DNA from 3 places in the Burkholderia sp. Bp9140 genome. Region 2 is predicted to be linked to each of the others. Evidence: predicted binding sites of a transcription regulator. Region 2 holds the regulator's gene; each other region holds the start of a gene.
The links. Region 2 encodes FliA, which starts transcription of late flagellar genes. Its sites were predicted from a motif close to CTAAAGTTTNNNNNNNNNNNGCCGNTA; they were not measured.
Positions count from the first base shown of each region.

Region 1: a site for FliA is predicted at 2,098-2,124, ahead of flgK (flagellar hook-associated protein FlgK). Genes of this name have one in related genera too.
Region 3: a site for FliA is predicted at 1,817-1,843, ahead of flgM (flagellar biosynthesis anti-sigma factor FlgM). Genes of this name have one in related genera too.

Region 1 covers NZ_QTPQ01000028.1:20,406-24,242, forward strand. Annotated here, with positions in the region: gene flgL (flagellar hook-associated protein FlgL) at 1-18, opposite strand, end outside; gene flgK (flagellar hook-associated protein FlgK) at 41-2,041, opposite strand; gene DIE21_RS22810 (flagellar brake protein) at 2,234-2,989, opposite strand; gene flgJ (flagellar assembly peptidoglycan hydrolase FlgJ) at 3,230-3,837, opposite strand, start outside.
Region 2 covers NZ_QTPQ01000033.1:37,675-41,511, forward strand. Annotated here, with positions in the region: gene flhF (flagellar biosynthesis protein FlhF) at 1-665, shown strand, start outside; gene DIE21_RS25655 (MinD/ParA family protein) at 658-1,476, shown strand; gene DIE21_RS25660 (RNA polymerase sigma factor FliA) at 1,493-2,227, shown strand; S-adenosyl-L-homocysteine riboswitch at 2,306-2,421, shown strand; gene ahcY (adenosylhomocysteinase) at 2,456-3,837, shown strand, end outside.
Region 3 covers NZ_QTPQ01000028.1:30,736-34,572, reverse strand. Annotated here, with positions in the region: gene DIE21_RS22875 (M24 family metallopeptidase) at 1-838, shown strand, start outside; gene DIE21_RS22870 (flagella synthesis protein FlgN) at 928-1,368, opposite strand; gene flgM (flagellar biosynthesis anti-sigma factor FlgM) at 1,455-1,787, opposite strand; gene flgA (flagellar basal body P-ring formation chaperone FlgA) at 1,906-3,219, opposite strand; gene DIE21_RS22855 (flagellar basal body rod protein FlgB) at 3,425-3,837, shown strand, end outside.

The DNA.
Region 1 (3,837 bases), on a different contig from region 2:
GGCGCTGGAAATTCGCATCGCTTCTATCCCTCGAATCCGGTCAGTTGAACAGGCCGAGCACGGTCTGGAACAGCGTCGCCGCCGTCTGGATCACCTTCGCGTTCGCCTGGTAAAGCTGCTGGTACTGCATCAGGTTCGCCGCTTCCTCGTTCTGGTTGACGCCCGACACCGACTGCTGCGCGGTCGTGATCTGGCCGACGAGCGAGGTCTGCGCGGCGCTCGACGACTTCAGCTGGCTCGCCGTGTTGCCGATGGCGTTCACGTAGTTCGCATACGCGCCGGTCAGCGTCGTGGTGCCGCCGCCGAGCGCCTTCGCGGTGACAAGCTGCGACAGCGCGAGCGCGTTGGAGCCGTCGCTCGTGCCGCCCGCGTACGGTCCGATCGTGAACGTGTCGCCGTCCGACGGCGCGCCGGACAGCGTGACGGTCACGCCGTTCATCACGCCCGCCGGTGCCGGCTGCGTGGTGCTCATGATCGTCAGCTTCGCGCCGGCCGACGCGTCGTACGGCACGCTGTCGGTCGGGCTCGTGATCGTGACCGAGGTCGGCGGCGTGCCCGCGATCGTCACCGTCGTGCCGGCCGGGAAGCCCGACAGCGACTTCGACGCCGCGTCGTAGGTCAGCTTGGTCGGCGTCGTCGGGACCTGGTAGCCGGCGCTCACCGCGCCCTGCGCGATCTTGCCCGTGCCGATGTTGGTGCTCGACGCCGCCGCGACCACCGGCGACGCGGCCGCGATCGCCGAACCGCTCGTCGTCGCGAGGCCGAAGCCGTTCAACGCGCCGCGCGTCGGCAGCACGGTGAACTGGTCGCCGGCATTCATCGAGCCGGACGAGAACGAGAAATTCAGCCCGCCGAGCGAGACCGGCATCGGCCCCGCCTTCTGGTCGACCACCGCGCCGCTCGCGCGGTCGGTCAGCGTGTAATTGGTGCCGTCGTACGACAGCGTGTAGTCGCTCGTCGTCGGCTGCGACGCGTTGGCGAACGAGACGGACAGCGACGCGTTGCCGGTATTGCCCTGGTTCGAGTAGACGGCCGGGGCCGCCACCGTGAACAGGTTGCCGCCCGGCTGGCCCGACAGGTCGACGCCGAGCGCGTTCTGCGCGTTGACCTGCGCGGCGAAGCTGGTCGCGAGCGCGCCGAGTTGCGCCTGCGCGGGGTCGAGCGTCTGGCTGCGGAACGCGAGCAGGCCGCCGAGCGTGCCGCCCGACAGCGACGCATCCGGCAGCGCCTGGTTCGGACCCTGCGGGTTCGCGCCGGCGATCCCCTGCGACACGACGGTCAGCTCGCTCGGATCGGACGGCGACGTGACGGTCGCGAGCTGGTAGCTCTTGTCGGCGAGGACGAGCGGCTGGCCGCCCGCGAGGAACACGCTGTAGCCGCTGTCGCCGCGCACGACCTGCACGCCGGCGAGGCTCGACAGGTTCGACACCGCGAGGTCGCGCTGGTCCATCAGCTGGTTGGGCGGCTGCCCCTGGCTGCTCGCCGCGGAGATCTGCTGGTTCAGCTGCGCGATCTGCGCGGTGTACGTGTTGATCTGCGACACGGTGCTGGTGAGCTGCGTGTTGACGCTCTGGCGCAGCGCATCGTATTGCTGGCCGGCCGCCTTCAGCTGGTCCCCGAGAATCTGCGCGTTGCTGATCGCGGTCTGCCGCACCGACGGATCGGACGCATTGTTCGCGACGTTCTGCAGCCCGGTGAAATAGCTGGTGATCGCGGTCGAGATGCCGGCCGTCGGGCTGCCGACGTAGTTGTTCAGCTGCGCGACGAGCGAATACCACGTCGACAGCGCGCCGCCTTGCGACTGCGCGCTGTTCAGCTGGTCGCTCAGGTACTGGCTGTACTGCCGCTGCACGGTGACGGTGTTCACGCCCTGCGGCATGTAGCCGCTCGACGTGTACTGGCCGCTCGCCTCGGCATAGACGGGGCGCTCGACCGAATAGCCGGGTGTCGCGGCGTTGCTGATGTTCTGGCCGGTCGTCGTGAGGCCCCGGAGCGCGGCATTGAGGCCGCTGACGCCGAGGTTCATGAGTGTGTTGGACATGCGCGATCCTGATGAGCCGGCCGCGCTGCGGCCGCCGGGTTGCGTGACTCCCGGTATAACGGCCGCGGATCGAAAAAATTGAGGAAAAAATGCACGCGCGACACGCACTCGCGCGTCGCCGGCCGAGGGCACCGGCGGACGATGCCGGCGCCGCTGCGAAGGCGGCCCCGGGCGGGGCCGCGAACGGGTGCGTCAGGCCCGCGCGAGCGAGCGGCGCTTCATCTCGAGCTGCGTGATCAGGCGCTGCAGCGTGTTCTCCGCGCTGCCCGGCAGCGACATGAAGCGAAAGCCGAGCTGGAAGCGCCGCGAACCGTTCGGCATCTGCGTCGAACGCTGCGACACGAGGCGCAGGTCGAGCGACAGCTTGCCGTGCCCGGTCAGCTCGAGCTCGACGTCCGGCAGCAGCGTCCCGACCTCGAGCGCCTCGACGCGCTCGTCGGCCGTGCGCAGCCCGACGCCGCCGAGCGACAGGTTGTGCACCTCGAACACGAAGCTCTCGCCGTCCGGCAGCTTGCCGCGGCACAGGAACGGATCGACGATCGGCGCATCGACGCGGAAATACTCGCGGCGCTGGATGCACATCAGCACGTCGGGGAAATCGGCGACGAACGCGGGCAGCCCCTCGTAGCGCGTCTCGCGCGGCGTGCCCGTGGTGAATTCGACGCGCACGCCGTCCGGCGCGGCCGAGAACGTGCAGTGCGACGCGGCGAGGATGCCGGCGTTCTGCTCGGACAGCGCGCCCCAGTCGAACGTGAACGTGCGCGCGCCGACGTCGACCTCGAGCAGGCGCGTGACGAGCTGGCCGCCCGGGTACTGGACGGTCAGGAAGTCGCCGCGGTTCACGAGGTTGCGCAGCTGCACGCCGATCTCAAGCGGATTGCGGCGGGCATAGTCGGGCCCGGAATGGCCCGCATCCAGGCTCGGATCGGTCGACGTTTCGATATTCATGGCTAGCCGGTTTTCTTGTCATGGGCGCCCGGGCGACCGGTGCGCAGTAAAACGGGCCAGAACAGGGCCCGATTGCAGGTCTCTCACACTTAGCGGCAGTGCTCCCCGAAAGTTTAGATCGAATTGGCGATTTTTTTCGCGCAAACGTTGAAACCGCGCGCGGCGGGATGCCGGGCGCGGTCCGAAAGATGACAGACGGGTGATGGGCCGGGGCCTGTTCCCGTTATGGCCCCCTGCAGGTCAGCCGATCTGCTGCATGATCGAGATCAGCTTCTTCGCGTAGTTCGGGTCGGTCGCGTAGCCGGCCTTCTGCAGCCCGTGCGCGAAGCCCTCGACGCTGCGGCTCGCGCTCAGCACGCCCGCGTAGCGCGGATTGTTCTTCAGCAGGTTCGCATAATCGGTCATCGCGTGCTCGTACGAGTCGTACGCGCGGAACTTCGCGACGACACGGCGCGGCGCGCCGTTCACGTATTCGGTCGTCAGCGCCGACACCGTGCGGCCCGTCCAGCCCTTGTTCGCCTTGATGCCGAACACGTTGTAGCTGGTCGAACCGTCTGCCGCGCGGATCTCGCGCTTGCCCCAGCCCGATTCGAGCGCGGCCTGGCCGACGATGAAGCGCGCCGGGATGCCGGTGGTCGCGCTCGCCGCCTGCGCGGGGCCGGCGAGCCGGTCGACGAACGCGTCGGTGTCCTGCACGCCACTCGCACCCTTCAGCGGCGGCGTGAGCGCGCTGCCGGCCGAGTAGCCGCGCGCGCCGGCGAGCCCGCCGTTGTTCGCCGCGTTCGCATACGCCTTCGCCATCGCGTTCATCGCGGCGAGGCTGCCTTCGTTGCCCGACGCGCCGAAGC
Region 2 (3,837 bases):
GCAAGACGACCACCACCGCGAAGCTCGCCGCGCGCTGCGTGATGCGCTTCGGCGCGAGCAAGGTCGCGCTGCTGACCACCGACAGCTACCGGATCGGCGGCCACGAGCAGCTGCGCATCTTCGGCAAGATCCTCGGCGTGCCGGTGCACGCGGTGAAGGATGCGGGCGATCTCGAGCTCGCGCTGTCCGAGCTGCGCAACAAGCACATCGTGCTGATCGACACGATCGGCATGAGCCAGCGCGACCGCGCGCTGTCCGACCAGATCGCGATGCTGCACGGCGCGAACGCGCCGGTGCAGCGCCTGTTGCTGCTCAACGCGACGAGCCACGGCGACACGCTCAACGAGGTCGTCCAGGCCTACCGCAGCGCGGCCGAGTTCCCCGATCTCGCCGGCTGCATCCTGACCAAGCTCGACGAGGCGACTCACCTCGGCGGCGTGCTCGACACGGTGATCCGCTACAAGCTGCCGGTCCACTACGTGTCGACCGGCCAGAAGGTGCCGGAGAACCTGTACGTCGCGTCGACCAGATTCCTGCTGAAAAGCGCGTTCTGCGTGCCGCGCGACGGCTCGCCCTTCGTGCCCCAGGACGAAGACATGCCGACGCTGCTGTCCGCCCTGACCGCACGTTCCACCGCCGAGCTGCACGAGGTGCGATTTGGATAAACGGATCATCGACCAGGCCGAAGGGCTGCGGCGCCTGCTGGCCGGACGCGCGTCGCGCATCGTCGCGGTGACGGGCGGGCCGGCGGGCGTCGGCTGCACGTCCACCGTCGTGAACGTCGCGGCCGCGCTGACCGCGCTCGGCAAGGACGTGCTCGTCGTCGACGAGCGCGCCGACGTGCATTGCGCCGCGGCGACGCTCGCGGGCGCATGGCTGCGCGACGGCGAACGCACGCGCGTCGCCGCCGGGTTCGGCCTGTGCGCGGCCGCGCGGCTCGCGCGCGACGGCTACAGCGACGCGCAGCTGAGCGACTTCATCGACGGCCAGGCCGACATCGTGCTGGTCGACGCGCAGCTCGGCGCCGACGGCGCGTTCTCCGCGCTTGCGCGCGAGGCGCACGACGTGCTGATCGTCACGCGGGTTGCCGCGCAGGCGATCACCGAGGCGTATGCGTGCATGAAGCGCCTGCATTTCGCGCACGCGGTCGCGCAGTTCCGCGTGCTGACCAATCACGTCGGCAGCCACGCCGACGCCAGGACTGCATTCGACAACCTCGCGGGCGTCGCGAGCCGCTACCTGACGGTGTCGATCGCCGACGCCGGCTGCGTGAGCGCCGATCCGCTCGTCGAGCATGCGCGCGAACTGGTGCATACCGCGGTCGACGCGTTCCCGTCGTCGGCCGCCGCGCGCGATTACCGGCAGATTGCCGCCGACCTGCTGTACTGGCCGATGCGCCCGGGTTCGGGCGCGGGCCGCGCCGTGCATGCGGGCGGCAAGCCGTCGTACGAGGCGGGTGCGGCCCACGCCGCGTGAGCGGAAGGAGAGAGCCATGATGTACAACGCTCAAGGAAAGATGACCCAGGCCGACGTGCTCGCGCAATACGCGCCGCTCGTGCGGCGCCTGGGGCTGCAGCTCGTCGCGAAGATGCCGGCGAGCGTCGACCTCGACGACCTGATCCAGGCCGGCATGATCGGCCTGATGGACGCGGCCGGCCGCTACAAGGAAGACCAGGGCGCGCAGTTCGAGACCTATGCGACCCAGCGCATCCGCGGCGCGATGCTCGACGAGCTGCGCAGCAACGACTGGCTGCCGCGCAGCCTGCGCAAGACGTCGCGCGAGGTCGAGTACGCGGTGCACCAGGTCGAGCAGCAGCTCGGCCGCTCGGCGAGCGAGATCGAGATCGCGCAGCACCTGAAGATGCCGCTCGACGAATACCAGGGGATGCTGCAGGACCTGCACGGCAGCCAGCTGATTTACTACGAGGATTTCGACCGCGCGGCCGACGACGAGCCGTTCCTCGACCGCTATCGCGTCGATCACGCCGATCCGCTGTCGACGTTGCTCGACGACCACCTGCGCGAGGCGCTCGTCGACGCGATCGACCGGCTGCCCGAACGCGAGAAGCTGCTGATGTCGCTGTACTACGAGCGCGGGCTGAACCTGCGCGAGATCGGCGCGGTGCTCGAGGTCAGCGAATCGCGCGTGTGCCAGCTGCACAGCCAGGCCGTCGCCCGCCTGCGCGCGCGGCTGCGCGAACAGGCGTGGGTCGGCGCGGAGAACTGACCCTTTCATTGCCCCACGCGCGCGCCGACACCGCGCGCGGCGCGCATTTCCCGCGCCGATTTGCTACAATCCCTCCCGTTTTCCGAGGAGCGTTGCGACGGACCTTCTGCGTCCGCCAGGCTCGGAAAGCTTCACCAAGCAGCCGTGCGGCGAGATTCGCGCCGGCCCCGCTTCCTGAACGGCGCTCACGTCACCAATTTCTAGAACTTTTTTAGAAAGGAGGGCGTGATGAACGCCATTATCGATTCGCAAGCTTCCAAGGATTACGTCGTCGCCGACATGGCGCTTGCCGGCTGGGGCCGCAAGGAACTGAACATCGCCGAGACCGAAATGCCGGGCCTCGTGCAGATCCGCGACGAATACAAGGCGCAGCAGCCGCTGAAGGGCGCGCGCATCGCAGGCTCGCTGCACATGACGATCCAGACCGGCGTGCTGATCGAGACGCTGAAGGCGCTTGGCGCCGATGTCCGCTGGGCGTCGTGCAACATCTTCTCGACGCAGGACCACGCCGCCGCCGCGATCGTCGAAGCCGGCACGCCGGTGTTCGCGTTCAAGGGCGAGTCGCTCGACGAATACTGGGAGTTCTCGCACCGCATCTTCGAATGGCCGAACGGCGAATTCGCGAACATGATCCTCGACGACGGCGGCGACGCAACGCTGCTGCTGATCCTCGGTTCGAAGGCCGAGAAGGACCGTTCGGTGATCGCGAAGCCGACCAACGAGGAAGAAGTCGCGCTGTACAAGTCGATCGCGACGCACCTCGACGCCGACCCGACCTGGTACTCGACGCGCCTCGCGCACATCAAGGGCGTGACCGAAGAGACCACGACCGGCGTGCACCGCCTGTACCAGATGGAAAAGGACGGCCGCCTGCCGTTCCCGGCATTCAACGTGAACGACTCGGTCACGAAGTCGAAGTTCGACAACCTGTACGGCTGCCGCGAGTCGCTCGTCGACGGCATCAAGCGCGCGACCGACGTGATGATCGCGGGCAAGGTCGCGGTCGTCGCGGGCTACGGCGACGTGGGCAAGGGCTGCGCGCAGTCGCTGCGCGGCCTCGGCGCGACCGTGTGGGTCACCGAAATCGATCCGATCTGCGCGCTGCAGGCGGCGATGGAAGGCTACCGCGTCGTGACGATGGAATACGCGGCCGACAAGGCCGACATCTTCGTGACGGCGACCGGCAACTACCACGTGATCAACCACGATCACATGAAGGCGATGCGCCACAACGCGATCGTCTGCAACATCGGTCACTTCGACTCGGAAATCGACGTCGCGTCGACCCGCCAGTACGAGTGGGAAAACATCAAGCCGCAGGTCGACCACATCATCTTCCCGGACGGCAAGCGCGTGATCCTGCTGGCCGAAGGCCGCCTCGTGAACCTCGGCTGCGCGACCGGCCACCCGTCGTTCGTGATGTCGAACTCGTTCGCGAACCAGACGCTTGCGCAGATCGAGCTGTTCGTGCGCGGCGGCGAGTACGAGAACAAGGTGTACGTGCTGCCGAAGCATCTCGACGAAAAGGTCGCGCGCCTGCACCTCGCGCGCATCGGCGCGAACCTGTCCGTGCTGTCGGACGAGCAGGCTTCGTACATCGGCGTGCAGAA
Region 3 (3,837 bases), on a different contig from region 2:
CAAGACGCCGGCGGTGCTCGAGCGGTTCCGCGACGCGTTTGCGCGCAGCTCGGCGGCGATCGCCGAAACGATGCGCTGGGCGAAGGCCGGCGAGCCGGGGCGGCGTCATACCGAATACGACCTGGCCCGCACGATCAACGACGCGTACGACGCCCGCTCGGCGGTCGCGCTGACGTTCCCGTCGATCGCGGCGAACGGCGCGAACAGCGCGTTCGCGCACTATACGGCGGCGAGCGCCGACGTCGATCTGACGGAAGGCGAACTCGTGCTGCTGGACAGCGGCGCGTACTACGACGCCGGTTTCGCGACCGACTGCACGCGCGTCGTGCTGCGTCGCACGCAGCCGGAAACGGTCGCGCAGCCGTGGCAGCGCGAGATCTACACGGTCGCGCTGAAGGCCTGCATCAAGGGGCTCGTCACGCGCTTTCCGAAGACGGCGACGGGCGGCGACGTCGACGCGACGGTGCGGCAGGTGTGCCGCGATCACGGCTACGATTTCGGCCACGGCACCGGGCACGGCGTCGGGATCCACGTGCACGAGGGCGGCGTGCGGTTCGCGCCGGGCGCGAAGTACGGGCTGGTGCCGAATGCGGTGATTTCGGTCGAGCCGGGCATCTACGTGCCGGGCAAGGGCGGCGTGCGGATCGAGAACATCGTGATCGTGCGCGCGGACGACGAATCGGACACCGTCGCGTTCGAGAACATCGTCACGGTCGGCTACGACTGGGACCTGATCGATGTCGCGCTGCTGGACGACGACGAGCGCGCGTACCTGCGCGACTACGAACGGCTTTGCGTGGAGCGCGGCACGCAGGTCACGGCGTGTCCGCTGCTGTAAGACGGGGAAGGGGCGTGCGGCCGCAGCCGGGCCGCGCGGCCGGCGCGTCGGTGCGCCGGCGTGATCAGTACATCAGCGCAATCAACGTATCAGCGCATCAGCGCCGACACGCGCCCGTCGGGCCCGTAGACGCCGGACGGCGCGGGTGCCGAGCGCAGCACCGCGAGCGCGCGCTCGTTGTAGTCCATCCGGATCCGGATCAGCATTCCGTTGGTCGCATTGGCCTGGCGCGCGCGTTCGGCGGCCTGCAGCAGCAGTTGCCAGCGGCCGGCGAGGCGTGCATCGCGCTCGGCGGCCAGGTCCATCCCTTTCTTGCCGGCCGGAAAGCCGAGCGCGGACAGCTGCGTGTCGCGCGTGCGCTCGAGCTGCGCGAGCCGGTCGATCAGCACGCTTTTCTTCTCGACGATGCCGGGCAGCATCTCGAGCGGCTCCGGTGTCGTGAGCGCTTTTTCCTCGTAGGCGAGCAGGGACGCGAACGCTTCGACCGTCGCGTGTTCGTCGTTGACCGTGGCCAGCAGCTCTTCTCTCATCGCGTCATGCTCGTCGCGCCGGCACGCGTTCGGCGCATGCCGGCAAACCAGGGGACCGGTCAGGGCGTGACGGGCCCCGGGCCGGCTCAGTTGCCCTGCGAGCGCTGCTGTTGCAGCAGGTCGCGGGCGGTATTCAATACGCCGTCGGCGATCTTGTTCACGTCGATCGTCAACGTGCCGTTGTTCAGCGCGTCCTTGATCGACTGGACGAGGGCGGTGTCGATGTCGGCGCTGCCGGAGGCCGACAGCGAACGCAGCTGGCCCGACAGACCCGACAGGTTCACGGTCGTGTCGCCGCCGGTCGATCCTGCGTCGGCCGCCTGCGCGGACGACGACGAAGCCGCGCCGGATTGCGCGCGGGCCGCGCCGTTGCCGGTCGACGCGAGTGGGCTCGGGTTCGGAGTGGAATCGATCTTCACGATGGGTTTCCTGGACGGTATGACCCAGATAACGGCCGGGTCGGCCCGAACTTTAGCATCGTGAGCCCGAAATTCTCCGAATAAACAATTCTTTGCAATCTGACGGCGGGATCCGTCCCTAGAGCGGAATTTCGACGGTCCCGGCGTCCTTGACGATCGCCGTGACGATCTGGCCCGCGGCCATCCTGACCCGCACCGACTGGCCTGGCGCCGCATTGGCGAGCACGCTGCCCTCCGCCGAGATCGTGAAACCGGGCCCGGCCGCGACGACCCGCACCGTCTGGCCGGCCGACACCGACGCGGCGCTCTTCAGCATGTCCTGGCGCAGCGGCAGCCCGGCCGAGATCCGGGCCAGCGCGGTCGCGCCGACCGCCTGCGCGGGATCGGTGATCACCGCGAGCGGCAGCACCGTCAGGTCGCCGTCGCGCGCGACGAGGTCGGCCGCGGTGAGCGGCTCGCCGGGCGCGATCTGCCGCGCGGCGACGTAATAGGTGGCCTGCACGGCGACCTTCGCCTGCAGGTAGACGGTCCACGGCCGTTCGCCCGCGCAGCGCACGCCGACCGTCGTGCGGCCCCACAGGCGCGCGCCGGTCGGCAGGAACGGCTCGAGCGTCGTGCACGCGGCGAGCCCGCGCGGAAACGCGGTCGCGACGGTCGCGGAAGTCTTGCCCGGCAGGCCCGCGACCTGCTGCTGCAGGAACGCGAGGGCCGTGCGCCGGATCGTGTCGGGGTCCTGCTGGCCGGGCGGCGTCGCCGGCTGGGGCGCGGCGGCCGCCTGGGGCGGGTTGGCTGCCTGGGCTGGATTGGCGGATGCCGCCGGCGCGCGCGCGGCCGGCGCGGCCGCAGGGAGGCGAGCCGCTGCCATGCGCGCGGCGACGGCCGGTCGCGCGGGGTTCGATGCGGGGTCGGCCGTGCCGGCGACGACGGTCGCGATGGCGCCCGGATCGGCGGCGCGCTGTGCGCCGAAACCGGCATTCGCGGGGTTCGTGCGCGCGGTGGCGTAGGCGGGGCGCGGCGCGGGCGCCGGGATGGCGGCCGGCACCGGGACGCTCGTCACGACCATCGAGCCGGCCGGCTGCGCTGCGTGGCCGGCCGCGGCCGCGGCCGCGCCGGTCATGCCGGCGGCACCACCCGCACCACCCGCACCACCCGCACCACCCGCACCACCCGCACCACCCGCACCACCCGCACCGGCCGCCATCGCCACGCCCGTACCCGAAGCTGCTCCCCCATTCCCGCCGAACGGCCCGCCGCTCGCGGCGTTCGCCTGCGCGAGCGCGGCCTCGGCCGTCTCGCCGCGTCCGGGAATCACGATCATCCCGTCGTCCGCGTGCGCAACCGGCAGCGCGAGCCACAGCGCCGCGGCGAGCGCGAACGCACGCGGCACGCGCATGGCGCGTCCGGCGTTTCCGCGAAGTGCGCTGCCTGTCATCGCCGTGTCCTCGAAACCGTTGATCCGATTCGCATTCTAGGGAGCCGGGCCGTCGCGCAAACGATGAATAGAGGGGGCCTTTGCCGCGTTATTCGCCCGATTGCCGGTTGCGCCCGACGCCTACCATCGCTGTCATGGAAAAAAGCCCCTTGGGTCGCCATCCGGCGCAACGGGCGTGCAGCGCTTCATACGGAGAGACGCACACATGCTGGACAAACTCGATGCCGAATTCGCGTTCGGCCGACAGGCGCTCGACGTGCGCGCCTATCGGCAGGAGCTGCTGTCGTCGAACATCGCGAACGCCGACACGCCCGGCTACCAGGCCCGCGACGCCGATTTCGCGTCGACCCTCGCGCGCTCGCTGAAGCAGGCCGGCGGCGGTCTCGCGCCGAGCAACGCCGCGCAGCTGCCGATGGCGCAGCCGGCCGGCGTGACGAGCGGGATGACGATGGTGTCGACGGCGCCGGGCCACATGGCCGGCACCGCCAAGCTGATTCCGACGGGCGGCCCGGCCGACGACTACGGTCGTGCGCAGTACCGGATGCCGCTGCAGCCGTCGCTCGACGGCAACACGGTCGATCTCGACGTCGAGCGCGTGCAGTTCGCGAACAACGCGCT